Regions from separate parts of the Rhizobium sp. BR 314 genome, predicted to be linked through region 2. Evidence: riboswitches for the same ligand, from Rfam matches in the RefSeq annotation. Region 2 holds a riboswitch; the other holds the start of a gene.
The links. A riboswitch is a leader RNA that binds a small molecule or an ion and turns the genes downstream of it on or off. The one in region 2 is predicted to bind S-adenosylmethionine.
Positions count from the first base shown of each region.

Region 1 (16,023 bases), on a different contig from region 2:
TCGAAGCCGAGCAACAGAGCAGGCTGGTGGCCCTCGAGCCGCAGGTCCTGGATGACGGCGCCCCACGAGATGACGTGCGCGGTCAAGCCGCCGCCGACGATCTTGACACGATAAACGGTTTCCCCATCGGCCGTCGTTCCAAAAACTTCCCGCTGCAAAGCATTTTCCGTCATATCAGCTCATCCATGGCTATCGAAAAGGCAAGGCCAGACCCTACCCCATTCGCGTCGTTCCGCAACCGATTCGATTGCGAAAGTTAGGGGCGGACGATGAGGGATCAAGCCTCGTTCGGATTTCTTCATCGCCTGGGAAGACCAGCCTGCGCCGCAAATGTGCAGGGCGTACGACAGCCGGCCAGGAGGAGATGATAAACCGCAGGCGCCGGTGGTGACGCAATGGCGCGCAACTGATATTGAAACATTCAGGTGCTTGCCTTGGGCAGCGCACCCAACGGCAGGAGATTTATGCGCAGAGACTTTAGCTGAACCGCGCCAGGCGGTGTTCGTAGCGTCCCGGTCGGACGCTGTCTTTGTTTGTATTTTTTCTGCAGGTCATATCATGAAAAGCCCGGATATATCGATCCGTACCTATGAAGAGGCGACGGACCTCCAAGCATTATCGACCATCTGGTTTGAAGCATCCCTTCACGCCCACGCCTTCATCGGCAGAGAGCGCCTGCTTGAGCAGCGCATTCTGATCGAAACACAATACCTCCCAAGTGCCGAGACCTGGGTCGCCTGCCATCAGGGAAAGCCGGCCGGCTTCATCAGCCTGCTCGGCACCTTCATCGGTGGCCTGTTCGTCGCACCGGAATATCAGGGACATGGCATCGGCAGGCTCTTGGTCGCCCATGCTCTGAAGCTGAAAGGCGAGCTGCGGCTGGAAGTCTATACCGAGAACGCGCAGGCATTCTCCTTCTACAAGAGCCTTGGGTTCGAGGAATTGTCGAGACGAGCCGAAGACGACGAGGGTCTGCCGTTCGAGAATGCAGATATGCTGCTGAAGGGCTGAAAGCAGGAGAGGCGGCGTTAGGGGCCGCCCTCTCCTGCATTTGCCTTCGGTTGTTGGAGTGTGCGGCAGATGCATCTGTTGTTGGGCCTTTCGGCTGGCCGCTCGCTAGCTATGCGAAGTCAGCAGCCTGGCAATCTGAGGCGAGACGATCGCGGCGAACAGTTCGGGATCGCCGAGAGCCCTCGCAGAGAGCATCGCTCCATGGACGGATGCCATCAGTATTTGGGACTCTTCTTCCGGCTGTTTAGTCAAGCGGAACAGGTTTGCCCTTGTTCCAGCTTCCAGCACCGAGGTGAGCCATTGCGCAAGGCTATTGAAATGCGCGCGGACACGGGATGCGACCTCCGCCGGCAGCATTTGCATTTCGCAGGCAAGCATCGCGCAGACGCAGAAGGGCAGCGAGGCATCTCGAATGCATGTCTGCCAGAAATTCATATAGGACTGCAGTTGTTCGGGAGGGCTTGAGAACTGCTCGCAAAGAGAATTCAGACCGGCTTCCGCCTGCTGCCGGTAGCGATCCACCAGCACCGAAACGAGCTCGGCTTTCGTCGGAAAATGGTGGTGGATGCTGGCCTTTCTGATGCCGATCGTAGCCGAAATATCAGCATAGCTGAACCCGTTATAGCCACCCGCGACGATGAGGGATTGTGCGGTGTCGAGAATTTTTTCGGACGTGGAAGCCATTGATTTCATATTGCTGCCTACCTTCTGGTAGGTTGTTTGTCAAGGTTTCAGGGCGTTTCCGACTCTTCACAAAGAGGTGTTTGAGCGGCAGATTGACTTATGATTTTTGCCTTCCTACTAGTAGGTAGATCTTAATCTGGAGCCAATCGATGTCAAATAACGCCTTGAGCCAATCCAACTGGCTGCGAACCTATTATTTCGTCCGTGCACTCTTCTCCATCACCTGGATTGCCGCTGCCATTCTCTTCCGCGGGCAACTAGGTGCAACCGCATTCTTGCTCGTGATCTACCCGGCGTGGGATGCTCTCGCCAATCTGGTTGACGCCCGGGCAAACGGTGGTCTGAAAGCCAATTCGTCCCAAGCATTGAATGTCATCGTCAGCACGATCACCACGCTTGCCGTGATCGTTGCGGTCAGCAACAGCACCTATGCCGTTCTGGCGGTGTTCGGTATTTGGGCGATCTTTTCGGGGCTGCTGCAGCTCTACACCGGGGTAAGGCGCTGGCGTCACTACGGGGCACAATGGGTGATGATCCTGAGTGGTGCCCAATCGGCCCTTGCCGGTGGCTTCATGATCAGCCGATCGCTCGGCACGGCGGCGCCGACGATTTTGGACATCACTCCCTATGTGGGGTTCGGTGCATTCTACTTCCTGCTTTCGGCAATCTGGCTCTTTGTTGCAGCCTATCGCAGGGCAGGCGCATAGACTTTCTCGGATGCGGTGGCAGGGCTGAAGTCGCTGAGCGATAAGAATGCTCAGCGCGACAATTCCTTCGTCGCCTTTTCCGGCCCGCCGAGCGTCAGCGGATACATGCGCTCGCTCATCAGGCAGCCGATGATGAATATTGCGTAGCCCAGCTATTTTCCAGCAACGCGTCAAAGCTGATACATCGGCAGAAATGCTGCGAGGTAGGATGACTTACCTTACCTGGAGGCGCAATGTCGCCCGGCTACTGAAGCTTGCGCAGTGCGGCTTCCGCATCTCTTTTGGTAGCCGGAGCGATGAACTGATCTGGAAAGGCCAGGGCGGCGTTATAGTCCGCTATTGCTTTCTCCTGATTACCAATTTTGGCAAAAGCATCACCGCGAGCGATCAGACATTCAGCACAGATTGGCCGAGTGGAGAGGGCAAGATCATATTGAGCAAATGCTGAATCGATCATGTTTTTCTTCAAGTATGCGTTGGCTATTCCAATCATTGCATAAGCATTCTTAGGTTGAAGTGTAAGGCAATCCTGATAATCCTGAATCGCGCGATCCGGTTCTCCCCTGGTCAACAAGAGGTCGGCCCGGACACGAAGGGTAACTGGCTTTGCAAATTCGTCTTCCATAGCTCTGTCAAAATCCGCAAACGCTTCCTTGTCTTTGTTCAAGGCAGCGTAGGCCATTCCTCGGCTGACAAAATCGGTGCTGAGCTTTGGATTTAGATCCAAAGCTCTTGTGTAGTCCTGGATCGCCAGCTCATATTTCTTCATGGAAAAATATGCGCCAGCTCTGTTTTGATAGTATGTCGGGAGCATGACCCCCGTGGGTTGGGAAAGCTCTATCGCGCTGGTGTAATCGGTCACAGCCTTGTCGTATTGCATTGTAAAGCCGTATGCTTCGGCCCGATTGGCGAAGGCGTCAGGCGACTTTTGCTCAGCGAGCTCAGTCGTGCACAGCGCAATAGCCTGTTCACCTCTTGCTGAAAAACACGTTGCTTCTGGCACCGTTTTCATTGGGGTGAGGCTGGAAGAAAATGATACATCGGCCCAAGCAGATAGCGCCAACATGAGGGTTGTCGCTGCGATGAGGCTGTTGTTGACTTGCATTTTGCTTGTGCGCCTTTTGTCAAACCTTCAGTTCAGGAAGACGTGGCAAATCATCTTGATGGCACACGGTCAAGTTGGACGGTTTGCGCGCGCGCGACTTTCCGGATTCATGCTATACGAATATATCGCGTTCAACGTGACAATTCCTTCGTCGCCTTCTCCAGCCCGCCGAGTGTCAGCGGATACATGCGGTCGCTCATCAGGCGGCGGATGATGGAGATCGAGGTCGTGTAGCCCCAGTGGTTTTCCGGCGCGGGATTGAGCCAGATGCATTTACGGAAATGGCCGGTTACCCGGCCAAGCCAGGCTTCGCCTGCTTCCTTGTTCCAATGCTCCACCGAGCCGCCGGGATGGTTGATTTCATAGGGGCTCATGGAGGCGTCGCCGACGAAGACGACCCGGTAGTCGGAGCCGAAGGTGCGGATGAGATCGGTTGTCGCCGTGATGTCGATGCGGCGGCGATTGTCTTTCCATACGCCTTCATAAAGGCAGTTGTGGAAGTAGAAATATTCCATGTGACGAAACTCTGATCGCGCGGCGGAAAACAGCTCCTCGACCACGCGGATATGATCGTCCATCGAGCCGCCGACGTCGAAGAACATCAATAGCTTCACGGCGTTGCGCCGTTCCGGCCGCGTCTGGACGTCTAAATATCCATGCTCGGCGGTGGAGCGGATGGTGCCGGAAAGATCGAGTTCTTCGGCGGCGCCCTCGCGCACCCAGCGGCGCAGGCGTTTCAGCGCCACCTTGATGTTGCGCGTGCCAAGCTCGACGCCGTCGTCGAGATTCTTGAAGTCGCGGCGATCCCACACCTTGACCGCGCGGCGATGGCGCGAGGTTTCCTGGCCGATGCGCACGCCTTCCGGATTGTAGCCATAGGCGCCGAAGGGCGAGGTACCGGCCGTGCCGATCCATTTCGAGCCGCCCTGGTGCCGGCCCTTCTGCTCGGCCAGCCGCTCGCGCAGCGTCTCCATGAGTTTCTCGAAGCCGCCAAGGGCCTCGATCTCTCGTCTTTCCTCTTCGGTCAGATGCCGTTCGGCGAGCTTGCGCAGCCATTCTTCGGGAATGGCTGTTGCTTCGACCGCTTCCCCCTCGGCACTGCCGCTGATCGCTTCCACGCCGCGGAAATAATCGGCGAAGACTTGGTCGAAGCGGTCGATGAAGCGCTCGTCCTTGATGAGCGTCGTGCGCGCCAGATAGTAGAAGGCCTCGACGTCATAGTCGGCAATTCCCTCTTCCATTCCCTCAAGCAGCGACAGGAATTCCCGGAGCGTCACCGGAACCTTCGCTTCCTTCAGCTTCAGGAAGAAGGGAATGAACAAGCCTCAAGTCCTTTCCTGGCCGATCTCCTCCACATCGTAAGGCGTGGTCTGGTAGATCTCGTTGATCCAGTTGCCGAAGAACAGATGCGCATGGCTGCGCCATCGGTTCTGCGGCGGGATTTCCGGGTCGTTATGGGGGAAGTAGTTGTGCGGCATCTTGATCGGCACGCCCGCATTCACATCCCGGAAATATTCGTCCGCCAGCGAGGTGGAATCATACTCCACGTGATTGAGCATGTAGAGCCGGTTGCAGGCCTGTTCGTGCACAAGGCAGACGCCCATCTCGCTCGATTCCATCAGAATCTGCAGGCTCGGAACCTTCTCGATGTCCTCTCGGCGTACTTCCGTCCAGCGTGAGACGGGAATGGCGAAATCGTCGGAGAAGCCATTGAGGTAGACGGAGGAGGGCGCGAGATTCTGGTGGCGATAAACGCCGAAAGCCTTTTCCTTCAAGGTATGCTTCGGCACGCCATGGAAATGATAGGCGGCGGCCATGGCGCCCCAACAGACATTCATCGTCGAATGGACGTTGGTCGCCGTCCAGTCGAAGATCTGCTTCATCTCGTCCCAGTAGGTAACCTCTTCATATTCGAGCAGCTCGATCGGCGCGCCTGTGATGATGAAGCCGTCGAACTTGCGGTGCTTCACCTCTTCCCAGGTCTGGTAGAAGGATAGCAGATGCTCTTCGGAGGTGTTCTTGGCCTTATGGGCGCCGATGCGCACCAGCGAGAACTCGACCTGCAGTGGCGATGCGCCGACCAGGCGCGCCATCTGGACCTCGGTCTTGATCTTGTTCGGCATGAGGTTGAGAAGCCCGATCTGAAGGGGGCGGATGTCCTGACGGAACGCCACCGTTTCGGTCATTACCCGCACGCCCTCGCTCTGGAGGGTTTCGAATGCGGGTAGCGTATCGGGGATCTTGATGGGCATTGTTTCACTCGCCAAATACAAAAAAACCGGCCGCGATGAATCGCTACCGGTCCGCACGCGGCCCTTTAGCGACTTATTTAACGTGGCTGCAAGCCGGCCGGCCAAATCACCACAGAGTGAAATCCATAAACCTGCTGGTGCGGCGGGTCAATGGCCAAGCTTTGCGGGGGGGGGGGCGGCCGTGCCCTGATGTCGGTTGCCACTTACGGATGTTCAAGATGTTCTCCGCGAGAGCCGTTCTATTTCCCCTGCCCGCGCGCCATGAAAGCCAGCCGTTCGAAGAGATGCACGTCCTGCTCATTCTTCAGCAGCGCGCCATGCAGCTTCGGCAGCGCACTCTTCGCATCGGCGCGCAGCGTGGCTGGGTCGACATCATCGGCGACGAGCAGGCGGATCCAATCGAGCGCTTCGGAGGTGGACGGCTTCTTCTTCAAGCCTGCCACATCGCGGATTTCGAAGAATTGCGTCAGCGCCGCATGCACCAGCGCCTGCTTGATGCCGGGGTAATGCACCTCGACGATGCGGGTCAGCGTCTCCATGTCGGGGAAACGGATATAGTGGAAGAAGCAGCGGCGCAGGAAGGCGTCCGGCAGTTCTTTCTCGTTGTTCGACGTAATGATGACGATCGGGCGGACGGCGGCACGGACGGTTTCGCCGGTCTCGTAGACATGGAATTCCATGCGGTCGAGTTCCTGCAGCAGGTCGTTGGGAAACTCGATATCGGCCTTGTCGATCTCGTCGATCAGAAGCACGCATTTTTGAGACGAGGTGAAGGCCTGCCAGAGCTTGCCCCGGCGAATATAGTTGCGGACATCGTGAACGCGCTCATCCCCGAGCTGGCTGTCGCGCAGGCGCGAAACGGCATCGTATTCGTAAAGGCCCTGCTGTGCCTTGGTGGTCGATTTGACGTTCCACTCGATGAGGTCGAGGCCGAGCGCTGCGGCGACCTGCCGTGCCAGTTCCGTCTTGCCCGTGCCGGGCTCACCCTTTACGAGAAGTGGACGCTCCAGTCTGATGGCGGCGTTGACAGCGACCATCAGGTCCTTATCTGCGATATAGTCGGCAGTTCCTTGAAATTGCATCGGAAGGCTTTCTCAATCTTTCGAGGGCAAGCTAATTGCTGACCTAATTCGGTTCAAGACGCGAAACCGTGTATATAGGAACGTGATCGCACCGATCTGTTGCAAGGATGGACATGAGGGCGGGTCATGATTAACTGACGGGAAGTGCGTCGCAGGGAAGTGCTGATGGCAGTTGAAGCGCAAGCCAAGCCGAATATCCAGGGGAACGAGCAGGTCGGATACGATTTCAGCCTCTTCTTTCGGCTGAAAATGATGTTCTCGGCCTTCTGGAATTCGCCGGTTCGCATCAAGATCATTTCGCTGACCGCGGCGCTGCTGGTGATCATCCTGCTCACCGCTTACGTTCAGGTGCTGCTGAACAGCTGGAATGCTCCGTTTTACGATTCGCTCGCCCGGCGCGACATCTCCGCCTTCTTCCACCAGCTCGGCGTTTTCGGCATTATCGCCGGCTCGCTTCTGGTTCTCAATGTCATCCAGGCGTGGTTGAACCAGATGACGGCGCTTTACATGCGCGAGGGGTTGGCGAGAGATCTGGTGAACCAGTGGTTGCAGGCCAAGCGGGCGCTGCGCCTCGCGTCCTCCGGGCTGATCGGCGTTAACCCCGACCAGCGCCTGCATGAGGATGCCCGCAACCTCGCCGAAAGCACGACCGGACTTGCCATCGGTCTCGTGCAGGCAACGATCCTGCTCCTGAGCTTCATTGGCGTGCTGTGGGAACTGTCGAGCGGCATGGTCTTCCACTTCAGGGGGGCGAACTTCTCCATCCCGGGCTACATGGTCTGGGCGGCAATCCTTTATGCCGGCTCGGCCTCCTTCCTCAGCCAGTTTGTCGGTCGTCGTCTGGTGCGACTGAATGCCGATCGCTATTCGAAGGAAGCCGAACTGCGTTTCGCGCTCATGCATGCCAATGAGCATATGCCGGCGATCACCATTGCCGGCGGTGAAGAGAACGAGCGTAAGCGGATCAATCTCGATATTTCCGCCGTGCTTGGTGTTATCCGTCAGCTCGCTATCGCCAATACCAACCTCACCTGGGTTTCCGCCGGTTACGGCTGGCTGGTGCTGATTATCCCGATCCTGGTGGCAGCACCCGCCTATTTCTCCGGCGGGCTTACTTTCGGCCAGCTCATGGTGGCGGTCGGCGCCTTCAATCAGGTCAATTCGGCGCTGCGCTGGTATGTCGCCAATTTCGGCCCGATCGCGGAATGGCGCGCGACGCTGATGCGCGTCACCGATTTCCGTCAGGCGCTGACCGAGATGGACGACAAGCCGCCGATGCCGCACACCCTCACCTTCGACAAGGCGGCCCCTGGTATGATGGTCTGGACGGATCTCGAGGTGTCGACGAAGACCAATGACGAGGCCACGGAAAACGGCTTCCGGATCGCCGAGGGCACGGTCACGATCAATTCCGGCGAGCACATCATGATCAACGGCGATCATGGTGTGAACAGGCGATTGCTGTTCGAGGTATTGGCGCATCAATGGTATAGCGGCGCCGGAACGGTCAGCCTGCCGCCGATGGACGATATGCTGTTCGTGCCGCACACACCCTATGTGCCGACCGGTACGCTCAGGGAGGCCATTTGCTTCCCGGACGACAGGGACGCCTATGACGATGCCGCCGTCGATGCCATCATGGACAAGGTGGGCCTTGGCCGCCTGAAAAGTCGCCTCGACACCCAGGCCCGCTGGGATCGATTGCTCGATACCGAAGAGCAGAAAGCCGTTGGCTTTGCGCATCTGCTGCTGGCGAAGCCGAAGTGGATCATCCTCGACGATGCCTTTGAAGGACTGGAGGCTGAAGTTCAGGCGAAGGCTTGCGCCATGCTGGCGGAACTCACCGATGTGACCATGATCTATATCGGCCGCTCCGATGCCTATATGCAGGCGATGTCGCCGCGTGTTCTACATATGCAAGCTTTGGCATCGCATGAACGCAGCACCGAAACAGATGTGCCTTCCGAGCCCGCCAAAGTCGAAGAAAAGAGCGGAAAAAAAGCCAGCACGCGATAGCGTGATCTTGCCTGCTGGCGCGGCCACTGCGATGGGATCTCAATCCAGCCAAAACGCAAAACGCCCCGTCGCGAGGACGGGGCGTTTTTCATGCAAGCTATGAGCTTGAGGCTCAGTCCTTGGCGCGCTCGACGTAGGAATTGTCTTCCGTGGCGATGACGACGCGGGTGCCGGCGTTGATGTGCGGCGGCACCAGAGTGCGGATGCCGTTCGACAGCATGGCAGGCTTGTAGGACGAGGATGCCGTCTGGCCCTTGACGACCGGCTCGGTCTCGGTGATCTCGAGCGTGACGTGGCGCGGCAATTCGAGTGCCAGCGGAATGCCTTCGTGGATCGACAGGATGCAGGTCATGCCTTCCTGGAGATAGGCTTTCTGGTCGCCCATGGTGTCGACATCGACGACGACCTGGTCGTAGGTGGCCGGGTTCATGAAGTGGAAGCCTTCGCCGTCTTCATAGAGATACTGGAAGTTCACGTCTTCGACGAAGGCGCGCTCGACCTGCTCGGTGGTGCGCCAGCGCTCGGAAACCTTCACGCCGTCGACGATGCGGCGCATGTCGACCTGGGTGACCGGGGTGCCCTTGCCCGGATGAAAGTTCTGAGCGGTGAGAACGACGTAGAGCTTGCCGTCGACGTCGAGAACGTTGCCCTTGCGGACCGAAGAGGCGATGACCTTGACCATAAGACTTCCTTGTAACGCTGCGCTTTGCGTCGTAGAGGGACTGTCTAAATGCTCTCCGAGACGCAGCAATTGTTTGCTTGGGGGCGCAACTACCCTAAATCAATGGAAATTGCCACCCCCAACGCGGCTTGCGCCCCGAAGAAAGCTAGGAATGAAGCCAACGACGAGCAAAGCGTCCCCCTGGTGGACCCGCAATGTCCATGCGGACCGGCGGCCATTCTTGATCGGCCGCAATGCGATCCAGGCCGCGATGCGCATGTTCTTTGCACGCAACGATTTCATCGAGGTCGATACGGCGACGCTGCAGGTGTCGCCGGGCAACGAGGCGCATCTCCACGCTTTCGAGACCGAGGCGTTGACGACCGATGGCCGGGCGTTGCCTCTCTATCTCCACACGTCACCGGAATTTGCCTGCAAGAAGTTGCTTGCGGCCGGTGAGGAGCGCATCGCCTGCTTTGCCCATGTCTATCGCAACCGTGAGCGCGGCCCCTTGCACCATCCGGAGTTCACCATGCTGGAATGGTATCGGGCAGGCGAGAGCTATGAGGCCCTGATGGCCGACTGCTCGGTGCTTTTGGCGCTGGCAGCCGAGACTGTTGGCGCAAAGAAGCTGACCTATCGTGGCGCTGAGACCGATCCGTTCCTGCAGCCCGAGCGCATCAGCGTCGCAGCCGCTTTCGAGCGCTATGCCGGCATCGACCTCTTTGCGTCCATCGGCCTCGACGGTTCGACGGATCGCGAGCAGCTGGCGGCGGATATGCGCAAGGCCGGTATCCGCGTTGCCGACGACGACCTCTGGCAGGATCTCTTCAGTCGGGTGCTGGTCGAGAAGATCGAGCCCAATCTCGGTTTCGGCCGCGCCACGATCCTCGACGAATATCCTGTCTCCGAGGCAGCACTTGCCCGGCCGTCGGCACGGGATCATCGCGTTGCCGAGCGTTTCGAGCTTTACGCCTGCGGCGTCGAGCTTGCCAATGCCTTTGGCGAGCTCACCAATGCCGCCGAGCAGCGCCGCCGGTTCGAGATCGAAATGGTCGAAAAGCAGCGCGTCTACGGCGAGACCTATCCACTGGACGAGGAGTTTCTGGAGGCGCTTGCCGTTATGCCCGAAGCTAGCGGCATCGCGCTCGGTTTCGACCGGCTCGTGATGCTGGCAACCGGCGCCTCGCGCATCGAGCAGGTGCTGTGGGCCCCCGTTACGGAGTATGACGCATGAACGTGATGCGTCCGGTCAGGAGCATTGGCGAGCTTGAGCGCGCCGGATTGGTCGATGCCGATCAGGCGATCGCGCTTGAAGCTGTGGCGGAGCGCTATGCCGTGGCTTTGACGCCATCGGTTATGCGCTTGATCGATCCGGCCGATGCCACCGACCCCATCGCCCGGCAGTTCGTTCCCGATGCGGCGGAATTAGTCGTCACGCCAGAAGAGCGCGCCGATCCGATCGGCGATCATGCGCACAGCCCGGTCGAGGGCATCGTGCATCGCTATCCCGACCGCGTTCTGCTGAAGGCCGTGCATGTCTGCCCGGTCTATTGCCGCTTCTGCTTCCGCCGCGAAATGGTCGGGCCGCAAGGCCTGGGCACGCTGGATGGCGATGCGCTCGACGGCGCCTTTGCCTATATCCGCGACCATAAAGAAATTTGGGAAGTCATTCTGACCGGCGGCGATCCGTTGATTCTCTCTCCGCGTCGGCTGGAAGAGATCCTCAGGCAGCTTGCCGATATCGATCATGTGAAGATCGTCCGCTTCCACACGCGCGTTCCCGTTGTTGACCCAGCCAAGATCGATGGCGCCTTGATCTCGGCGCTGAAGGAGAGCGGGAAGACCATTTATGTGGCCCTGCATGCCAATCATCCGCGCGAATTGACGGACGAGGCACGAGCTGCCTGCGCTCGATTGGTGGATGCAGGGATCGTGCTCGTCAGCCAATCGGTTCTCCTCAAGGGCGTCAACGACGATCCGGACGTGCTGGCCGCATTGATGAAGGCCTTCGTCGAAACGCGGGTGAAGCCCTATTATCTGCATCACCCCGATCTCGCCCCCGGCACCAGCCACTTCCGTTTGACGATCGCGGAGGGGCAGGCGATCGTGGAGGCACTGCGTGGCCGGATTTCCGGCCTTTGCCAGCCGACCTACATCCTCGATATTCCGGGCGGCTACGGCAAGGCGGATATCGGCGGGAGCTCGGTTCGCGCAGTTGGCGAAGGCTGTTACTCTGTTTCCGATTATCGCGGCGGCGAGCATGTCTATCCGCCCGAAGGCTAGAGCCTGCTCTTCCATTCCGTAATTTACTGACGCTATGATTGTTATGAGATTTCCCAAATAAAACGAGACGGCGAGTTGGGGCGTTAACCTTCTTGCATGCGCCGTCTTTCCGTAAAATCGCCAGCACATAATATTGAGTTTATTGAATATGTGTGTGTGGACGGCGGTTTGCTTGGTTTATGTTTAGTAAATTTTTATCAAACAAATGATGAATATAGAATTATTCTACAAAGTATAAGTCGGCTGTATTTACCACGTCGATTAGCGGAATGTTCTGTTTTGCCTGTTACTTCTTGGCGATAATAAGACTGCGTAACCACGGTTATGCTTGCAATTGCCAGAAGGGACTAGACTATGAATAAGACGATTCGCGATTTGCTGGCCAAGTTCGGTGCGCTTCCCGTCGCTGTCGATCAGATCGAAGACGATGCTGATCTCTATGCAACGGGGCTATCCTCATTCGCCTCCGTTCAGCTGATGCTCGGCATCGAGGAGGCCTTCGACATCGAGTTTCCGGACAATCTGCTGAACCGCAAGTCCTTTGCCAGCATCGCCGCGATCGAAAGAACCGTCGGCATGATCCTGGACGGCAGAAAGGTCGCGTGATGACTGCGGCGGTCGCTCGAATTGAGGTTGGGACGGGCGAGGGAGCGGCAGTACGTGCCGCCCGCGTCGCGGCGATTGCCAGCCAACACGCCGATGCCGTCGATGCAGAGGGCCGGTTCCCACGCGAAGCTGTCGACGCCATGCGCGCCGAGAAGCTGCTTTCCATCCAGATCCCCGCTGCATTTGGCGGCGAGGGTGCCTCGATCACGGAGATTGCCGAACTTTGCTCGATCCTCGGCCAGGCCTGCGCCGCCAGCGCCATGGTCTTTGCCATGCATCACATCAAGCTTTCGAGCCTGGTCGAGCATGGTGCCGAAAGCGAATGGCACCGCGACTTCATGCGCCGTATCGCAAGCGAGCAGCTGCTTTTGGCCTCGGCAACGACCGAGGGCGGGATCGGCGGCAATCTGCGCAACAGCATCTGCGCGATCAAGGTCGAGGGCGAAACCTGCTATCTCGAAAAGGATGCGACCGTCATCTCCTATGGCGCCCATGCCGACGCCATCCTGATCACTTCGCGTAGCCACGCCGAGGCGGCCTCTTCCGACCAGGTGCTGACCTGCTTCCTTAGGGATCAATACGATATCAAGCGCACGGTCGAGTGGAACACGCTCGGCATGCGCGGCACCTGCTCCGACGGCTTCCTCTTCAAGGGCGAGGCTCCGGCCAGGCAGATCCTGCCGAAGCCGTTTGCCGAGATCGCCGCGCAATCGATGCTGGCAAGCTCGCATCTTCTCTGGAGCGGCGTGTGGTACGGCATTGCCGCCGACGCGGTTTCCCGCGCGCAGGCCTTCGTGCGTGCCGCCGCCCGCAAGTCTCCTGGTGCACCGCCGCCCGGCGCGCTGCGTCTCGCCGAAGCCTCCAGCATGCTGCAGATGGTGAAGTCCAATGTGGTTGCCGGGCTGAAGGCCTATGAAGAGGCGAAGCTTGATGCCGATCGTCTGTCGTCGATGGCCTTTGCCGTGGCGATGAACAACGTCAAGATCGCGTCGTCGGAGATGATCCTGCCGATCATCAACCATGCGATGTTGATCTGCGGCATCATGGGCTACAAGAACGCTACGCCCTACAGCCTCGGCCGCCATCTGCGCGACGCGCATTCGGCGCAATTGATGATCTCGAACGACCGCATTCTCGGCAATACGTCGACCATGCTGCTCGTCCACAAACAAGATACCAGCCTGTTGGGGTAATCGTCATGGATATGCAATCCTCGTTTCTCGACCGTCTTTTCGATTCCGGTTTGCTGATCGACACCGGCGTTGACGGTCTCTATGGCCGCAGCGGCCAATTCGAAGACGTCATTGCCGCCTTCGAGCGTCTGATCGACACGTTCGGCGGTGCCGATGGCGCCGAAGCCATCCGCTTTCCGCCCGGCATGAATCGCGCTTTCTTCGAAACCAGCGGCTACATGAAGAGCTTCCCGCAGCTTGCCGGCACGGTGCACAGCTTCTGCGGCAACGAGCTCGACCATATGAGCCTCTTGAAGTGCATGGAAGTCGGCAACGACTGGACGAAAGACCAGCAGGCGACTGATATCGTGCTGACACCGGCTGCCTGCTATCCGCTTTATCCGACGGTTGCCAAGCGCGGCGCCATTTCGGAAAACGGCGCCCTCTACGACCTGCAGTCGTATTGTTTCCGCCACGAGCCCTCCAAGGATCCGGCCCGTCAGCAGCTGTTCCGCATGCGCGAATATGTCTGCATGGGCAGCGAGAAGCATGTAACTGATTTCCGTCAGAGCTGGATGGATCGCGGTGTCGAGATGATGAAGGCCGTTGGCCTCGACGTGACCATCGATGTCGCCAACGACCCGTTCTTCGGCCGCGCCGGCAAGATGCTTGCCAACAACCAGCGCGACCAGAATCTGAAGTTCGAGCTGCTGATCCCGATCACCTCCGTCGCCAAGCCGACCGCCTGCATGAGCTTCAATTACCATCAGGATGCCTTCGGCACGAAGTGGGGCCTGAACTTTGCCGATGGCAGCGTTGCGCACACGGCCTGCGTCGGCTTCGGCTTGGAGCGCATCGCGCTGGCGCTGTTCCACACCCACGGTCTCGACGTCAAGGAATGGCCCGAGAGCGTACGCAAGACGCTGTGGGGCTGATCGCTTCCATGGCTTCCGTGTTTCAGGGACTGGATCCCGCCGCCTACAAGCCACATGCGCTGCACGACAGCGAGCGCATGTGGCCCGAGACAAATTGCTACGTCGATCTCTGGATCGAAGTGCTTTCGAGCCTGAAGCTGCCGCCGGAAGCCATGCTCGGCTTCACGGTGGGCCAAGATTTCGAGGGCGACCAGTTCACCTTCTTCAAGGTGCCGCTCGAGGATCTGGAAGCGCTCTATGGCGTGCGCTGTACCGAACTTGCGATCTACGACAAGGTTCAGAACCATGTCGCCGAGCAGATCGGCCGCGGCCGGCTCTGTCTGGTGGAGATGGATTCCTTCTTCATGCCGGATACTCAAGGGATCGGCTATCGCCGCGAACACGGCAAGACGACGGTGGCGATCAACCGGCTCGACATGGAGGGCCGCACGCTCGATTACTTCCACAATGGCGGGTTCTTCCAGCTATCGGGTGAGGATTTCGACGGGCTGTTCCAGCTGCATTTGACGGATGAGGACCTGCCCTTCCTGCCTTATACGGAATTTGCGAAATTCCCGGAGAAGGCACCGGCCGAAGCCGCGATCCGTGAGACTGCGCGGCAGCTTCTGTCATTCCATTTCCGTCGTCGCCCCGGCGCCAATCCGATCCGTGCCTTTGCGTCGGTTTTCCCCACGCAGGTGGAAGCGATCGCTGAACGGCCTTTCGGCTTCTTCCATAAATACGCTTTTAACACGCTGCGTCAGCTCGGCGCCAATTTCGAGCTTGCCGGCAGTCATTTCGACTGGCTCTCGGCCGATCTGTCCGAAGCAGCGGCTGAGGCGCGGAAAATCTCCGAGACGGCGAAGTCTGTGCAGTTCCAGCTGGCCCGCGCCGTCACGCGCAAGAAATTCGAGCCGCTGCGCACGGCCCTTGATCCGGCCGCAGATGCGTGGGATGCCATGATGGGCGAGCTTGAACGGAAGCTTTGATCGGCTTCCATTCGATCATCATAAGGCTGGGTTATTTCTGAACATATTGGGGCGGGGGAAATCCCCCGAAAATGTCATGGGCGGGCGCTTGGCGGATCTCGGCGGCGGAATGCGGCTGAGCGAAGGATGCAATCTGGTGTTGACGGATGCAGGCACCTGCATCTTGCCGTCAGATGTGCCGCTGACCTCAGGCTTCATTCCGGCGCCCGTGCCGGGCACGGTGGCGGAGGCACTGGAAAAGGCCGGGCGTTTCGACCGGACGAAGCCTCAACCTCTTAACGACCGCGATGCCTGGTACATATGCCGTCTGGTGGATGCTGAGGCCGGTGAGGCGGTCTTGAGGCTCGAAGGGCTGGCGACGCTTTGCGAAGTCTTCCTTAACGGCCAAAAAATCCTCGTTTCCGAAAGCATGTTCGAAGCCCATGACGTCGACGTCACGTTGCTTGGCGGCGACGAACTGGCGCTTTGCTTCCGTGCGCTGGAGCCGAGGTTGTCCGAGCCAGGGCCTCGCGCCCGCTGGCGGCCGCAGATGATCACG
Region 1 is NZ_JARWLA010000003.1:77,259-93,281, forward strand. It holds gene QD461_RS05290 (aldose epimerase family protein) at 1-173, opposite strand, end outside; gene QD461_RS05295 (GNAT family N-acetyltransferase) at 559-1,011, shown strand; gene QD461_RS05300 (TetR/AcrR family transcriptional regulator) at 1,117-1,704, opposite strand; gene QD461_RS05305 (DUF308 domain-containing protein) at 1,845-2,402, shown strand; gene QD461_RS05310 (tetratricopeptide repeat protein) at 2,647-3,507, opposite strand; gene QD461_RS05315 (vWA domain-containing protein) at 3,639-4,829, opposite strand; gene metA (homoserine O-acetyltransferase MetA) at 4,833-5,759, opposite strand; SAM riboswitch at 5,805-5,882, opposite strand; gene QD461_RS05325 (AAA family ATPase) at 5,999-6,841, opposite strand; gene QD461_RS05330 (ABC transporter ATP-binding protein/permease) at 7,007-8,857, shown strand; gene efp (elongation factor P) at 8,970-9,539, opposite strand; gene epmA (EF-P lysine aminoacylase EpmA) at 9,691-10,755, shown strand; gene QD461_RS05345 (lysine-2,3-aminomutase-like protein) at 10,752-11,804, shown strand; gene QD461_RS05350 (acyl carrier protein) at 12,159-12,410, shown strand; gene QD461_RS05355 (acyl-CoA dehydrogenase family protein) at 12,410-13,603, shown strand; gene QD461_RS05360 (amino acid--[acyl-carrier-protein] ligase) at 13,609-14,517, shown strand; gene QD461_RS05365 (DUF1839 family protein) at 14,526-15,485, shown strand; gene QD461_RS05370 (glycoside hydrolase family 2 protein) at 15,562-16,023, shown strand, end outside.
Region 1: another riboswitch for S-adenosylmethionine. It lies ahead of metA (homoserine O-acetyltransferase MetA); the one in region 2 lies ahead of QD461_RS21855 (O-succinylhomoserine sulfhydrylase).

Region 2 (16,023 bases):
CCTGCTCGATATGGTCCGCGAGACAATCGCGACCAACACTCCGAACCAGATCGAACACTCCGAGCGGCTGCCTTCCGAGCGCGTCTACATCGTGCGCATCGCGCCGATCGATCTGCCTCAAGCCGAGGCCGGCACCTTTTTCCTGCTGTCGTTCAGGGACATTTCCGAGCTGCGCCATATCGATCGCATGCGCTCCGACTTCGTCGCCAATGCCAGCCACGAGCTACGCACGCCGCTGGCATCGCTGAGAGGTTTCATCGAAACCATTCAGGGCCCAGCCAAGTCGGATCCGAAGGCGCAGCAGCGTTTTCTCGCCATCATGTTCGATCAGGCGACCCGCATGAGCCGGCTGGTCGACGATCTCCTGTCGCTCTCTCGGCTGGAGCTGAAGTCGCATATAGCGCCGGATCAGAAGGTCGATCTGGTGCCGCTGCTCGGCCATGTGCGGGACTCGCTGCTGCCGCTTGCAGGCGATCTCGACGTGACGATCAACCTGCAAGTCCCGGCCGGCAAGGTAGAGGTGCTGGGTGATCGCGACGAGTTGGTGCAAGTTTTCGAAAATCTGATCGAGAATGCCTGCAAGTATGGCCAGGAAGGCAAGTCCGTCGAGGTTTCGCTGATGAACGAGCCTGGACAGGCGGTCGCGGTGGTCATTTCCGACAAGGGGCCGGGCATACCGGCCGAGCATGTGCCCCGCCTGACCGAGCGCTTTTATCGCGTCAACGTTGAGGACAGCCGCTCGAAGAAAGGCACCGGTCTCGGGCTCGCCATCGTCAAGCATATTCTCACCCGGCACCGTGCAAGGTTGATCGTCAAGTCGGAAGTTGGAAAGGGAACGGACTTTACCGTCCGCTTCTGAAGTTGCTAGAGACAGGCGATTTTTGGTGAGAATTAGCCTATAAGTTTCAAAAGGATAGACTGTCATAATTGTTTCACTCGCCTGACATAAAAGGGCGGTGCTTTGGCCGGTAAGAAAGAAGCGCTGAAACTGGTGGGTGTGCCGCCCACCGTCGTGCTCTTTTAGCCCGTCAGGGAGGATTCATTATGAACGCGTTGAAATTGTCTATTCTCGCGCTGGTCGCATCCGCCGCTTTTGCCGGCGCTGCCGTGGCCCGCGACCAGATTCAGATTTCCGGTTCCTCTACCGTATTCCCCTATGCCAAGATCGTTGCCGAAAACTTCGGCGAAACTCATACCAACTTCAAGACGCCGATCGTCGAATCCGGCGGCTCTGGCGCCGGCCTCAAGGAATTCTGCAAGGGCGTCGGCACCGACTCCATCGATATCGCCAATGCATCGCGTCCGATCAAGGATAGCGAGATCGGCGCCTGCAAGGCAGCTGGTGTCGCCGATATCCAGCAGGTCAAGATCGGCTACGACGGCATCGTCTTTGCGTTCGACAAGAGCAATCCGGACATCAAGTTCGTGCCCGCTGATCTCTACAAGGCGCTTGCAGCCGAAGTCGTCGTCGATGGCAAGCTGGTTGCCAACCCCTACAGGAAATGGTCCGAGATCAATAAGTCTCTGCCGGATTTCGAGATCGCTGCTTATATTCCGGGCGAAAAGCACGGCACGCGCGAGGTTTTCGAGGAGCGGGTTCTCTCCGCTGGATGCAAGGCCTCGGGTGCGCTCGACGTCATCAAGGCCGCGATCAAGGATGCCGATCAGCAGGCGAAGAAGTGCATTGCCGTGCGCAAGGATGGCCTGGCTGTCGATATCGACGGCGATTATCCTGAGACGCTGGGGCGCATCAACGCCAACAAGCACGGCATCGGCGTTTTCGGCCTGTATTTCTACCAGAACAACGCCGACAAGCTGAAGGTCGCCACCGTCAGCGGTATCGTGCCCTCGGGCGAGACCATCGCCGACGGCACCTATCCGGTCTCGCGTCCCTTGTTCTTCTACGTCAAGAAGGCACATCTGGGTGTTATCCCGGGCCTCAAGGAATATGTCGATTTCTTCACCAGCGATCAGATGATCGGGCCGGATAGCCCGCTGGCCGAATACGGCCTCGTGCCCGCGCCGGATGCTGAGCGCGACCAGATCCGCAAAGATTTTGCGGACGGAAAGATCATGTAAGTGCGTAAGGACTGCACGTCGGCGCGAAATTCCATCGCGCCGACGCTGGCCGGGGAATTGGAATGAGTGTGTCATTGCTGCTGTTATGCGTGTCGGTCATCGGCGCCTTTGCCTTCGTGCTGGGGCGGGTGAGGGCTGCTGCATTGTCGGGCGGCAGGCCCTCTTCTATGCATTCCAGGCTCGGCTATCACGGTGCCTATGCCGCCATATGGGCTGTGCTGCCCGCTTTGGCGCTCGTCTGCGTCTGGTCGATCGCCAGCTCGGAAGTGATCGACCGCTTCGTGATCAAATCCTTCCCGGAAGAGGTGCAAGCTCTTCCGCGCGCGGAACTCAATCTCAGCTACGGCATGGTGCGCAGCATCGCCCATGGCGTGCGCCTTCTCGATGGCCAGGAGCTTGCCGACGTCGCGGGCGGCACGGCGGATCTGCAATTGTTGCTGGCGCAGAGGGGCGTGCCCCTGGCGGTCCGCCCGACCGGCTACATGGTCGATGCGGCAAACAAATATAATGGCATGCGCGAAATCAGCCGGATCGTCATGAGCGTGGCGGCGATCCTGCTGTCGCTCTTGTGTGCGGCCTATGGCCTGCGCGTCATCGCGCCACGCTTTCGCGCGCGCAATCGTGTCGAGCAGGTCATTCTCGGGGCGCTCATCATCGCGTCTTCCATCGCCGTGCTGACGACGGTCGGGATTGTCGTCTCGATGTTGTCGGAAGCTGCGCGCTTCTTCAGCATGGTGCCTGCAGGTGAATTCTTCTTCGGCACCGTTTGGGATCCGCGCTTCACGGGCGCAGGCACGCAGACATCGGGAACCTTCGGCTTGATCCCGTTGCTGGCGGGCACGATCTATATCGGTCTGGTCGCCATGCTCTTTGCCGTGCCGATCGGCTTGTTCGCGGCGATCTACATGGCCGAATACGCCTCGGCACGCGTGCGCTCCATCGCCAAGCCGATGCTCGAGGTGCTGGCCGGCATTCCGACGATCGTTTACGGCTTCTTCGCCCTCGTCACGGTCGGACCTTTCCTCAGGGATATTTCGGCAGAGATCAACGGCCTGATGACCGGAAGCTTCACAAGCTTCATCGAGGCGCAGAGCGTGCTGACAGCTGGCTTCGTCATGGGCGTGATGTTGATCCCCTACGTCTCGTCGCTATCGGACGACATCATCATGGCGGTCCCGCGCTCGCTGCGTGACGGTTCACTCGGGCTTGGCGCAACGCGCTCCGAAACCGTCAAGCGCGTTCTGCTGCCGGCAGCGCTTCCCGGTATCGTCGGTGCACTCCTGATGACGGCTTCGCGCGCGGTCGGAGAAACGATGATCGTCGTGCTGGCGGCCGGCGTGGCGGCGCGCATGCAGTTCGATCCCTTCGAGCCGATGACGACGGTGACGGTAAAGATCGTCAACCAGCTGACCGGCGATCTGGAGTTCACCTCGCCGCAGACGCTCGTCGCCTTCGCGCTCGGCATCACTCTGTTCTGCGTGACGCTCTGCCTGAACGTCTATGCGCTCTATATCGTCCGCCGATACCGGGAGCAGTACGAATGAGCGATATCGTGTCCTCCTCGTCACAGAAAAATCCGCGCGGGCTTGCACCCGACGCCCCGGTGCGTCGCGATATCGGCATCGCCAGGCGCTATGCCGCCGAGCGCCGCTTTCGCGCCTATGGAATTGCCGCCGTCATTTTCGGCGTCGTCTTCCTCGCTATCCTGGTGTCGACCGTGGTCCGCAACGGCTATACGGCTTTCGTCCAGACATCACTCGTCTTGCCGATCGAGTTCTCCGAGAAAGTCATCGATCCAACGGGCAAGCGTTCCAGCGATCCCAAGGTGCTGATATCGGCCAATTATCCCGTACTTGTGCGTGACGCAGTGGTGAAGATGCTTGGTATTGATCCCGCCAATCGCGCGCTCGTTCGCGAGGCGACGGCCATGGTGTCGGACAGCGCCCGGATCGCACTGCGCGACAAGGTCGTTGCCAACCCCGCTATCATCGGCACGACCGCAAACGTGGTGCTTCTTGCCAGCGCGAATATCGACTCCGCCAACAAGGGGCAGATCGATTTGACGGCCGACGAGAAGGACCGCAAGGTGTCGGATCGGCAGGTCGCATGGATGAAGCAGCTCCGCGATAGCGGCGCACTCTACAAGGCCTTCAACAGCGGCCTGTTCCTTTCAGGCAATTCGAGCCGGCCGGAAGCTGCAGGCCTCGGTGTTGCCCTGATCGGCTCGCTCTATCTGATGTTGACCGTGCTTGTGCTCGCCTTGCCCGTCGGCGTCGCCGCTTCGATCTATCTCGAGGAATTTGCACCGAAAAATCGGCTTACGGATCTGATAGAGGTCAACATCAACAACCTCGCAGCCGTGCCATCGATCGTATACGGCCTGCTCGGCCTCTCGGTCTTCATCAACATGATGGGACTGCCGCGCTCGGCCTCGCTGGTCGGCGGTCTCGTGTTGAGCCTGATGACGCTGCCGATGATCATCATCGCCACGCGCTCGGCGCTGCGCGCGGTACCGCCATCGATCCGCAGTGCCGCACTTGGCCTCGGCGCGTCGCGCATGCAGATGGTCTTCCACCATGTCCTGCCGCTCGCCATGCCCGGTATTTTGACTGGCACGATCCTTGGGCTTGCCCATGCGCTCGGGGAGACGGCGCCGCTGCTTCTGATCGGCATGGTCGCCTTCGTCGCCAATTATCCCGCTTCGCCGCTCGATCCTTCGACGGCGCTGCCGGTGCAGATCTACATGTGGGCGAGCGAAGCGGAGCGTGCCTTCGTTGAGAGAACCTCCGGGGCCATCATCGTCCTGCTCTTCTTCCTCGTTGCGATGAATATCGGGGCAATCCTGCTGCGCCGTCGCTTCGAGCGGCGCTGGTAGGGGAGGAGCACGAAATGAACATGATGACGGAAGCCGGAAGCGAACGAGCATTGGCCAAGAAGATGATGACGATCCCCTACAAGATGATCGGCCAGGACGTTTCGGTCTACTACGGCGAAAAGCGCGCGCTCTTCGACGTCAATCTGAATATCCGCGCCAATACGGTCACGGCGTTGATCGGCCCGTCTGGCTGCGGCAAGTCCACCTTCCTGCGTTGCCTCAACCGCATGAACGATACGATCGAGACCTGCCGTATCACCGGCAAGATCACGCTCGACGATCAGGATGTCTACGACAACAGTATCGATGTGGTGGAGCTGCGCGCGCGCGTCGGCATGGTCTTCCAGAAGCCCAATCCGTTTCCGAAATCGATCTACGAGAACGTCGCCTATGGTCCGCGCATACACGGCCTGCATCGTTCGAAGGCCGATCTCGAGCACATCGTCGAAACCAGCCTGCAGAAGGCTGGTCTCTGGGGCGAAGTGAAGGACCGGCTCCACGATGCCGGCACCAGCCTTTCTGGCGGACAGCAGCAGCGCCTGTGCATCGCGCGCGCCGTTGCAGTCAGCCCGGAGGTGATCCTGATGGACGAGCCCTGTTCGGCGCTCGATCCGATTGCGACGGCAAAAGTCGAGGATCTCATTCACGAGCTGCGGGAGAATTTTACGATCGTTATCGTGACGCATTCCATGCAGCAGGCTGCCCGCGTTTCACAGCGCACCGCAATGTTCCATCTCGGCCATCTGGTCGAGGAGAACGACACCGATAAGATGTTCACCAATCCCGACGATTTCCGCACGCAGGATTACATCATGGGCCGTTTTGGTTGATGATGTCAGGTGCGCGGCTCCCTTCACACAGTTCACCTTAAGGAAAGAAAAATGGTCTCCACTCACATTCTCTCTGCCTATGACGAAGACCTGAAGTTCCTGACGCGCCGTATTGCCGAAATGGGCGGTCTGGCCGAACAGATGGTCAGCGACAGCGTTCGCGCATTGGTTCATAGCGATGCCGCTCTCGCACAGAAGGTCATCTCCGACGACGTCGTTCTCGACCATGCCGAACGCGAAGTCGGCGACAAGGCGATCGTCACCATCGCACGTCGTCAGCCGATGGCGGCTGACCTGCGCGAGATCATGGGTTCCATCCGCATCGCCTCCGATCTGGAGCGTGTCGGCGACCTTGGCAAGAACACGGCAAAGCGCGTCATCGCCGTGCAGGGCACCGGAGTTCCGCGGAAGCTTGCCCGCGGCATCGAACATCTTTCCGAACTGGCGCTCGGCCAGCTCAAGGAAGTCCTTGACGTCTACGCCACGCGGTCGCCAGACAAGGCTGTTTCGATCCGCGAACGCGACGAGGAAATCGACGCGATGTACACCTCGCTCTTTCGCGAGATGCTGACCTACATGATGGAAGATCCGCGCAACATCACCACCTGCACGCATCTTCTCTTCTGCGCCAAGAACATCGAGCGCATCGGCGACCATGCCACCAATATCGCCGAGACGATCTATTACATGGCGACAGGCGCACAGCCGGAAGGCGAACGTCCGAAGGACGACACTGCAAACACCGTTGGCGCGGTGACGGAATAATCTGGAAGAGAAGAAAGGAGACCAAAGGCGCATGGTTCCGAGAGTTGCTGTTGTAGAAGACGAGGAAGCGCTGAGCGTTCTGCTGCGCTATAATCTTGAGGCCGAAGGCTTCGAGGTCGACACGATCCTCAGAGGCGATGAAGCCGAGTTGCGTCTCCAGGAGCGCATCCCCGATCTTCTGATCCTCGACTGGATGCTCCCCGGCGTGTCCGGCATCGAGCTTTGCCGCCGGCTGCGTATGCGGCCGGAGACGGAGCGCCTGCCGATTATCATGTTGACGGCCCGCGGCGAGGAAAGCGAGCGCGTGCGCGGCCTTTCCACCGGCGCGGACGATTACGTCGTCAAGCCGTTCTCGACGCCGGAGCTGATGGCGCGCGTCAAGGCGATGCTACGGCGTGCCCGTCCGGAGGTTCTCTCTACGGTGCTGCGTTGCGGCGATATCGAGCTGGACCGCGAAACCCATCGCGTTCATCGCAAGAGCCGCGAAGTGCGGCTGGGTCCGACGGAATTCCGTCTGCTGGAATTCCTGATGTCCTCGCCGGGCCGCGTCTTCTCCCGCTCGCAGCTGCTGGACGGCGTCTGGGGGCACGATATCTATGTCGACGAACGCACCGTCGACGTTCATGTCGGCCGCCTGCGCAAGGCGCTAAACTTCTCCAATATGCAGGATGTCATCCGCACCGTTCGCGGCGCGGGCTATTCCATGGAGGCCTGAGCGGTCAACCGCTCAGGCATCAACATTGCGGCGGAAACAGAAAACGGGCCTCGAGGGGCCCGTTTCGTTGTCTGAATTCTTGAATTCGCTGCTTAGCCGTTGTTGCGACGGCGATCATGCACCGGCTGGTAGGCCATGCGCTGATGATAGGTGCAGTACGGCGAGGAATCCGGGCTGTCATTGCCGCAGAAGTGGAAATCGTCCTTCAACGGATCACCGACGGGCCACTTGCAGGTGCGTTCCGTCAGTTCCGTCAGGCCGAGGCGGCGCGAAATCGGAACGACGACATTGGCCGCGGGACGGTAGGTGATCTCGTTGACCGCATCGACCTCGATCTCTTCCTTCAGCATGGTTGCACCCTGCTGGCGGGCAACCGTACGGGTCGCGACGCGCGAGGTGTAAGCCGGAGCCCTTGGCGCCGAGGCAGTGCGCTTCGGCGTGCGAGCAGCCGTCGCCGTGCCACCCGCCTTCGCTCGGCCGGGAAGGTTCAGGCGATGCACCTTGCCGATGACGGCATTACGGCTCACGCCACCCAGTTGCGCCGCGATCTGGCTGGCGCTCAACCCTTCGGACCATAGCTTTTTCAGCTTCTCGACGCGTTCGTCTGTCCAATTCATGCCCTGTCTCCGCTGTCGCGTTTCCGGTGGCAGAATCCTTCACCATTGCCTCGCATGGGATCGAGGCACGAAACGCTTTAAAATTGTGGTGACTAGTTCCGCCGCATGCAGTCTAGCAATTGCTTTTTAACCTAGTGTGAGGCTGACTCCGTGACAAGAGTCGCGAGAATCTTGAGGAATCGATTTCGGGGTTTTCCCCAACTTGCTGCCCCGGCGTGGCATTTCTGCAATATGCCGTGCCGAACGCGATCCATTTGCGCGCAAGCGCTTTCTCGCACTTGCTAAATCGCCAGTTTTGTTGACATCGCGGTGCAAAACATCAATAGTGCCCAGGCCGCCGCAAGGCGGCATTTTTGATTTTTTCGGACCCGTTTCATCAAGCGGAAGCGATTGGTCCTTAAAGTTGTGATCGAGGAGATATGGCCATGGCCGAGACCGCGCCGCTTTATGATACATACCTGCGTGCTCCGCTGCGGTTCGAGCGAGGCGAGGGCGTCTGGCTGGTGACGGAAAGTGGCGAACGCTACCTCGATTTCGCAGCTGGTGTGGCGGTCAATTCGCTTGGCCATGCCCATCCCCATCTTGTGGCCGAACTGAAGGCGCAGGTAGACAAGGTGTGGCACCTGTCGAACCTCTATGAAGTGCCCGGTCAGGAAAAGCTGTCGAAGCGGCTGACGGATGTCACCTTCGCCGACAAGGTGTTCTTCACGAATTCCGGCGCGGAGGCGCTGGAATGCGCCATCAAGACGGCGCGGCGCTATCACTTCGCCAAGGGGCATCCCGAGAAGTTTCATGTGATCACTTTCGAGGGCGCCTTCCACGGCCGCACCATCGCGACGATCGCAGCCGGTGGTCAGGAAAAGTACATCGAAGGTTTCGGCCCAAAGGCTCCGGGCTTCGATCAGGTGCCGTTCGGTGATCTCGACGCCGTCCGCGCAGCAGTTACCGATGCGACGGCGGCGATCCTGATCGAGCCGGTGCAGGGCGAGGGTGGTATTCGCCCAGCCACCAATGAGTTCATGCGCGGCCTGCGCCAGATCTGCGATGAGCATGGCTTGCTGTTGATCCTGGATGAAGTCCAGTGCGGCGTTGGCCGCACGGGCAAGCTCTTCGCTTACGAATGGGCCGGCATTAAGCCTGACATCATGGCTGTGGCCAAGGGGATTGGCGGCGGTTTCCCGCTCGGTGCGTGCCTTGCGACGGCTGAAGCCGCCTCCGGCATGAAGGCCGGCACGCACGGCTCGACCTATGGCGGCAATCCGCTTGCCATGGCCGTTGGCAATGCGGTGCTCGACATCGTGCTTGCTGATGGCTTCCTGCAGCATGTTTGCGATGTCGCGCTGGTCTTCCGCCAGGGTCTTGCCTCGCTGAAAGACCGCTTCCCTGATATCATCGAGGATGTACGCGGCGAAGGCTTGATGCTCGGCATCAAGGCGGCCATTCCGCAGGCGGATCTGCTGCAGGCTATCCGAGCCGAGCATCTGCTGGGTGTGCCCGCCGGCGACAACGTCATCCGCCTGCTGCCGCCGCTCGTCGTCACCGCCGAGGAAGCACGCGAAGGCCTTGCCCGCATCGAGCGTGCGGCCGAACGTGCGCGCGCTGCCCGCACCAAGAAATCGGCTTAAGTTTAACGCCTGCAGTCGGGGCGATTACTGCGCCGCGCGTCGAGACGACGCGCAAAGGACGCAGTAACATTTAGGAATCGCATAAGCTTTCTATAAATCGGTGCCGATTTAAGGGGGCTTATGCGTGTCCCACGCGGGCATTATTGTTTTTTCTGGAGCACAGGTAAGGACATGGCTTCTCCGAAACACTTTCTCGATCTCTCAGCCGTTCCGGCTGCCGATCTGCGTCACATCATCGATGATGCGATCGTGCGAAAGAAGCAGCTGAAGGCGGGCGCGGCCGACAAGCCGCTTGCGGGCAAGATGCTGGCGATGATTTTCGAGAAGCCGTCCACCCGTACCCGCGTTTCCTTCGATGTCGGCATGCGCCAGCTCGGCGGCGAGACGCTGTTCCTCTCCGGCACCGAAATGCAGCTTGGCCGCGCCGAGACGATCGGCGATACCGCCAAGGTCCTGTCGCGCTACGTCGACGCGATCATGATCCGCACCACGGATCATGCGCGCATGCTCGAACTGGCGGAACATGCGACCGTTCCGGTTATCAATGCGCTGACGGACGACACGCATCCCTGCCAGATCATGGCCGACATCATGACCTTCGAGGAGCATCGCGGCCCGATCAAGGGCAAGACTGTCGCCTGGACCGGCGACGGCAATAACGTGCTGCATTCATTGATCGAAGGCGCCGCACGCTTCGGCTATCGCATGAACATGGCGGTACCCCTTGGTTCCGAGCCAAAGGATCACTATCTGAACTGGGCCCGCAACGAGGGCGCCGAAATCCTGCTCTCGCATGATGCCGACCGTGCGGTCGCCGGCGCCGATTGTGTGGTAACCGATACCTGGGTTTCCATGAATCAGGAACACCGGGCCCGCGGTCACAACGTCTTCCAGCCCTATCAAGTCAACAAGGCTTTGATGGCACAGGCCGACAAAGACGCGTTGTTCATGCATTGCCTGCCCGCCCATCGCGGGGAGGAGGTGACGGACGAAGTGATCGATGGTCCGCAATCCGTTGTTTTCGATGAGGCGGAAAACCGCCTTCATGCGCAAAAGTCGATTCTTGCTTGGTGCCTGGGCGCGATCTGAGGATATAAAGCCGCGCTTGAGAGCGCGGGCGCAGTAGGAGTAAAGCAATGGCCGAAAATGCAGCCTCGCTGGGCCAATTCGATTTCGCCGGTGACGATCACGTCGTACCCTTTCAGGTGGAGGGCCTCGATGTGCGCGGCCGTGCCGTGCAGCTTGGTCCGCTGCTGGATGCGATCCTTGCCCGGCACGATTATCCGACCCCGGTGGCCCGCCTCCTGGCCGAGGCCATCGTTCTGACGGTTCTGCTCGGCACGTCGCTGAAGTTCGAAGGCAAGTTCACCGTGCAGACCAAGGGCGACGGTCCCGTCGATCTGCTGGTGGCCGATTTCTCGACGCCGGAAAATGTCCGTGCCTATGCCCGCTTCAACGAGGAAGCGCTGGCAAAGGCTGTAGCGGAAGGCCGGACGGAGCCGGAGCAGCTGCTCGGCAAGGGCGTTCTCGCTTTCACGATCGACCAGGGCCGGTTCAGCCAGCCCTATCAGGGTATCGTCGCTCTCGACGGCGCGTCGCTCGAGGAGATCGCCGGCACCTATTTCCGCCAGTCGGAACAGATTCCGACGCGCGTTCGCCTGGGCGCTGCCGAGCTTTTTGATCGTGACGAGAACGGCAAGCCACGCCACCGCTGGCGGGCAGGGGGCTTGATCGCCCAGTTCCTGCCGGAAGCGCCCGAACGCATGCGCCAGCCGGACCTGCATGGCGGCGACGGCGATACCGGTGTGCGCCACCATGCCGAGGACGATGCCTGGTCGGAAGCGCGCAGTCTGGTCGAGACCATTGACGCCGATGAGCTCACGGATCCGCAAGTCGGCACTGAGCGTCTGCTCTATCGCCTCTTCCACGAGCGCGGCGTGCGCGTCTACGAACCGAAGGCCGTCTACGACCGCTGTTCGTGCTCGCGTGACAAGCTGAAGGGCGTGCTGAAGGGCTTTTCGGCTGAGGAAATCCAGGCCAGCGAAGAGAATGGTGAAATCGCGGTGACCTGCGAGTTCTGCTCGACGACCTATCGGTTCGAAGTATCCGAGATAGAAGCGGCCTGAGGCCGCTTCAGAGCATCTCCGCGCAGAATGCGTAAAAATCAAATAGAGCGACCGTTGCACTTCCGAAAGGAAGCGCGGCGCTTTAATTCAGCGTCCGCAGCAGGTTGGGCGTGTCGAGCGAGAAGGCGGGGATCTTGACATGGAATTGCTCCCCGTCATCCGTCTCCATCTGATAATGGCCGAACATCATGCCTGATGGTGTATCCAGTGGGCAGCCCGAGGAATATTCATAGGTGTCGCCGGGCTTCAGATGCGGCTGTTCGCCGACGACGCCGGGGCCTGTCACCTCGTCGACGATGCCGTTCATGTCGGTGATGTGCCAGTAGCGCGTCACCAGCTTGACCGCCATTTTCGAGTGGTTGGAGATGACGATACGGTATCCCCAGACATAGCGATCGTCATCCGGATCGGATTGCTCCTCCAGATAAAACGGTTCCACGACCACTTCTATGTCGCGTGTTAAGGCGCGATACATGCCTGTTACCTTGCCACTGCCCTGAACCGTCGAGCGCTTATTCAAGCCTCATCGCCGCTTCAGCATTTCCAAGTCTGCGGCATATTATCCGCTTTCTGTCACTCCCGCAAAGTGCGGGATATCTAGCGGTATCCTATAACCGATCCAATCCGTCAAGGAACGGCGTGATGAAATCTGGCGCCTCGAGGTCAGCCGTTCCTAATTTCAGCTATTATGACTGATAAAACAAGTTAGTAAGGCGTACTAAAAGTATCTCGCGCCGCTTGTCATTTGGGCTTGTCTACCGCAATTCGCGCTGGCCGGCGCCGTGACAGATATATACGCTTGCAGCGGCTGATGGCACACTTCGGTTTTCCTGCTCTGCGCTGTCGGTACGTCGTCAAAATCTTGATACGCGTAATGCCCGACTTCATGGAATGTTTCTTCGCCAGGCGTTTGCTTGAGATTTTCCGGCAACCGGTTTTCGGCTATCATCTGATTCTGGCACGGCCCGCGCCTCCCCCCTCCACTCGGGAAAGCATTTTTCATGCGGGGTTTTCGATCTCCAAACCGACTGTTTGAGCGCTGGCATAAGGAGGGGTTGCGATGATTGCTCGCAATAGGAGGTTTAGATGAGGCTTTCCGCCCCTGTTTACCATTTGAAACGCAAGGCAAGGCTGCTGTCCCGTCAGCAGAATATCCCGTTGCATGCCGCGCTGGATCGCATCGCGGCCAGCGAAGGGTTTGAAGGCTGGAGCTTGCTCTCGGCCAGAACCAACACCGACGTGTCGGTCAGCGAGCTGTATTCGCGTCTGAAGCCGGGGGATCTGGTGCTGGTCGGCGCACGGCCCGGTCACGGCAAGACCCTCATGAGCCTGAGACTTGCCGTGGAGGCCATGAAGCTTGGCAACCGCGGCGTGTTTTTCACGCTCGAGGATACAGAGACGGTCGTCCTGGATCGTTTCCGGATGATCGATGCCGACCACGCGGAATTTGCGCCATTGTTCGCGTTCGACAATTCCGACGCCATCAGCGCCGATTACATCATCGCAAAGCTGGCGATGGCGCCCAGTGGCACCCTAGCTGTGGTCGATTATCTGCAGCTGCTGGATCAGAAGCGCGAAAAGCCGGAGCTGATGGCCCAGGTTCAGACATTGAAGGTGTTTGCGCGTGAAAGGGGTGCAATCATCGTCTTCATTTCGCAGATCGACCGCTCATACGATACTGCGCTGAAGCCCGTCCCTGATCTGGAGGACGTTCGGCTGCCGAACCCTCTGGATCTGAAGCTGTTCGACAAGATGTTCTTCCTGCACGACGGTCAGGTTCAAATCAGGGCGGCGAGCTGAAAGGCAGGTAGTCCCTGAAGCATTGCCCCGGAGGGGTAGATCGAGCCGCCCGGAAAAGCACCCGGGCGGCTCGATTGATATCAGGCGGAGACCTGCTCCAGCGCACGGGCAAAATCTTCGACCAGATCGTCGCTGTCCTCGATGCCCGCGGAGAAGCGCACGGTGCCCGGCGAAATGCCGAGCTCTGCACGTGCCTCGTCGGTGAGGTTCTTGTGCGTCGTGGTAGCAGGATGGGTGATCAGGCTCTTGCTGTCGCCGAGATTGTTGGAAATCTTGACGATCTCCAGGGCGTTCTGCAGCTTGAAGGCCGCTTCCTTGCCGCCCTTGAGTTCGAAGGCGATCAGGGTCGAGCCGCCGCTCATCTGCTTGGCGATGATATCGGCTTGCGGGTGGTCCTTGCGGCCCGGATAGATCACGCGGGCGACCTTGTTGGTCTGCTCGGCGAGGAAATCGGCCACCTTGGCGGCGTTCTTCGTCTGCTGGGCAACGCGTAGCGGCAAGGTCTCGATGCCCTTCAGCAGCGTCCATGCGGTGAAGGGGGACATGGCCGGTCCGGTATGGCGGAAATAGTCCTGCAGCTTCTCGTCGATCCACTGCTTGTCGGAGAGGATAATGCCGCCGAGCGAACGGCCCTGACCGTCAATATGCTTGGTGGCGGAATAGACGACGATATGGGCGCCGAGCTCCAGCGGCTTCTGGAAGAGCGGCGTCGCGAAGACGTTGTCGACGACGACCTTGGCGCCGATCTGGTTGGCGAGCTTGGCGACGGCTGCGATATCGACCACTTCGAGTGTCGGATTGGTCGGGCTTTCCAGGAAGAACAGCTTGGTGTTCGGGCGGATGGCCTTTTCCCAGTTCTCGGTAAAGCGTCCGTCGACGAGGGTGCACTCGATGCCGTATTTCGGAGCCAGTGTCTCTACGACCCAGCGGCAGGAGCCGAAGAGCGCGCGGGCGGCGACGATGTGGTCGCCAGCCTGCAGCTGGCAGAGGATGGCGGCGGAAACGGCGGCCATGCCCGAAGCGGTGGCGCGTGCGTCTTCAGCGCCTTCCAGCGCACACATGCGCTTTTCAAACATGTCATTGGTCGGGCTGCCGTAACGGGCGTAGATGAAACCTTCGGTCTCGCCCTTGAAGCGGGCTTCCGCCGCTTCAGAGGTATCGTAGACGAAGCCCTGGGTCAGATAGATCGCTTCGGAGGTCTCGCCGAATTGCGAACGAAGCGTTCCGTTGTGTACGAGCTGGGTTGCGGGGCGCCAAGTCTTGCTCATGCCATCACCACTTTCAAACAAAAAAACCGGTCGCAAAAGCAGACCGGTTCAACCCCGGTCTTTTTAGCCATTTGTTTAACGTGGCTGCAAGCCGACCGGCCAAATCACCACGGGATAAGTTGCAATACTGCCGTTGACGGCTTGCGTCAATTCCCTGAGTTTGGTTTTGTCGGCGACAAATTACTGCCTCTGTGTCCGTTAGGATGGGTCAAGGGTCGCAGCAACATTTTCAATCGGCGCACAAGCCTGCGGGTCGCTTTCGACCGGAGGGATCGTGGGCTGAAGAAAGGGCATGATGGCTCGCAATACTGGAATTCTGGCGGACCGCGCCATAGCAGCGCTCTTTGAAACAGGGCGGCTAACGAGCGAGAGAGAACTGGACGTCGATCAGATCCAGCCTGCAAGTCTTGACCTGCGGCTCAGTTCGCACGCCTTCCGCGTCCGCGCCAGCTTCATGCCAGGGCCTTCGCATCTCGTTGCCGACAAGCTCGATCGGCTGAAGCTGCATGTCATCGACCTCTCGGAAGGCGCGGTGCTGGAAACCGGCTGCGTCTATATCGTACCGCTGATGGAGCGGCTGGACCTGCCGGAAGACATGTCGGCCTCGGCCAACCCGAAGAGTTCGACAGGTCGCCTCGACATCTTCACCCGCGTCATCACCGACCGGGCGCAGGAGTTCGACAAGATCCCAGCCGGCTATTCCGGCCCGCTCTATCTTGAAATCAGCCCGCGCACCTTTCCCATCGTCGTGCGTCGTGGCTCGCGCCTGTCACAAATCCGCTTCCGAGTCGGCCAGGCCTTGCTGACCGAGCCGGAACTCTTGGCGCTGCACGAAACCGAGACGCTGGTCGCCAGCAAGAAGCCTAACATCACCGGCGGCGGCATCGCGCTGTCGATCGATCTCGCCGGCGACAAGGAAGGACTGATCGGCTATCGCGGCAAGCATCACACCGCTGTCGTCGATGTCGACAAAAAAGCCCAACACGACATCTTCGATTTCTGGGAGCCGCTTTATAGCCGCGGCCGCACCGAAATCATCCTTGACCCCGACGAATTTTACATCCTTGTTTCGCGCGAAGCGGTGCATGTGCCGCCGCATTATGCCGCCGAAATGACGCCGTTCGATCCGCTGGTCGGCGAATTCCGCGTCCACTATGCCGGCTTCTTCGACCCGGGCTTCGGCCATGCGCCGGCCGGCGGTCGCGGCAGCCGCGCCGTGCTCGAGGTGCGCAGCCATGAAGTGCCCTTCATTCTCGAAGATGGGCAGATCGTCGGTCGCCTCATCTATGAACACATGCTGGAACAGCCGAGCAGCCTCTACGG
Region 2 is NZ_JARWLA010000019.1:35,417-51,439, reverse strand. It holds gene phoR (phosphate regulon sensor histidine kinase PhoR) at 1-859, shown strand, start outside; gene QD461_RS21915 (substrate-binding domain-containing protein) at 1,045-2,079, shown strand; gene pstC (phosphate ABC transporter permease subunit PstC) at 2,142-3,623, shown strand; gene pstA (phosphate ABC transporter permease PstA) at 3,620-4,954, shown strand; gene pstB (phosphate ABC transporter ATP-binding protein PstB) at 4,969-5,784, shown strand; gene phoU (phosphate signaling complex protein PhoU) at 5,836-6,549, shown strand; gene phoB (phosphate regulon transcriptional regulator PhoB) at 6,581-7,264, shown strand; gene QD461_RS21885 (GcrA family cell cycle regulator) at 7,357-7,881, opposite strand; gene QD461_RS21880 (aspartate aminotransferase family protein) at 8,307-9,506, shown strand; gene argF (ornithine carbamoyltransferase) at 9,678-10,595, shown strand; gene QD461_RS21870 (Hsp33 family molecular chaperone) at 10,643-11,632, shown strand; gene apaG (Co2+/Mg2+ efflux protein ApaG) at 11,715-12,107, opposite strand; gene QD461_RS21860 (DNA helicase) at 12,719-13,432, shown strand; gene QD461_RS21855 (O-succinylhomoserine sulfhydrylase) at 13,513-14,700, opposite strand; SAM riboswitch at 14,743-14,821, opposite strand; gene QD461_RS21850 (2'-deoxycytidine 5'-triphosphate deaminase) at 14,993-16,023, shown strand, end outside.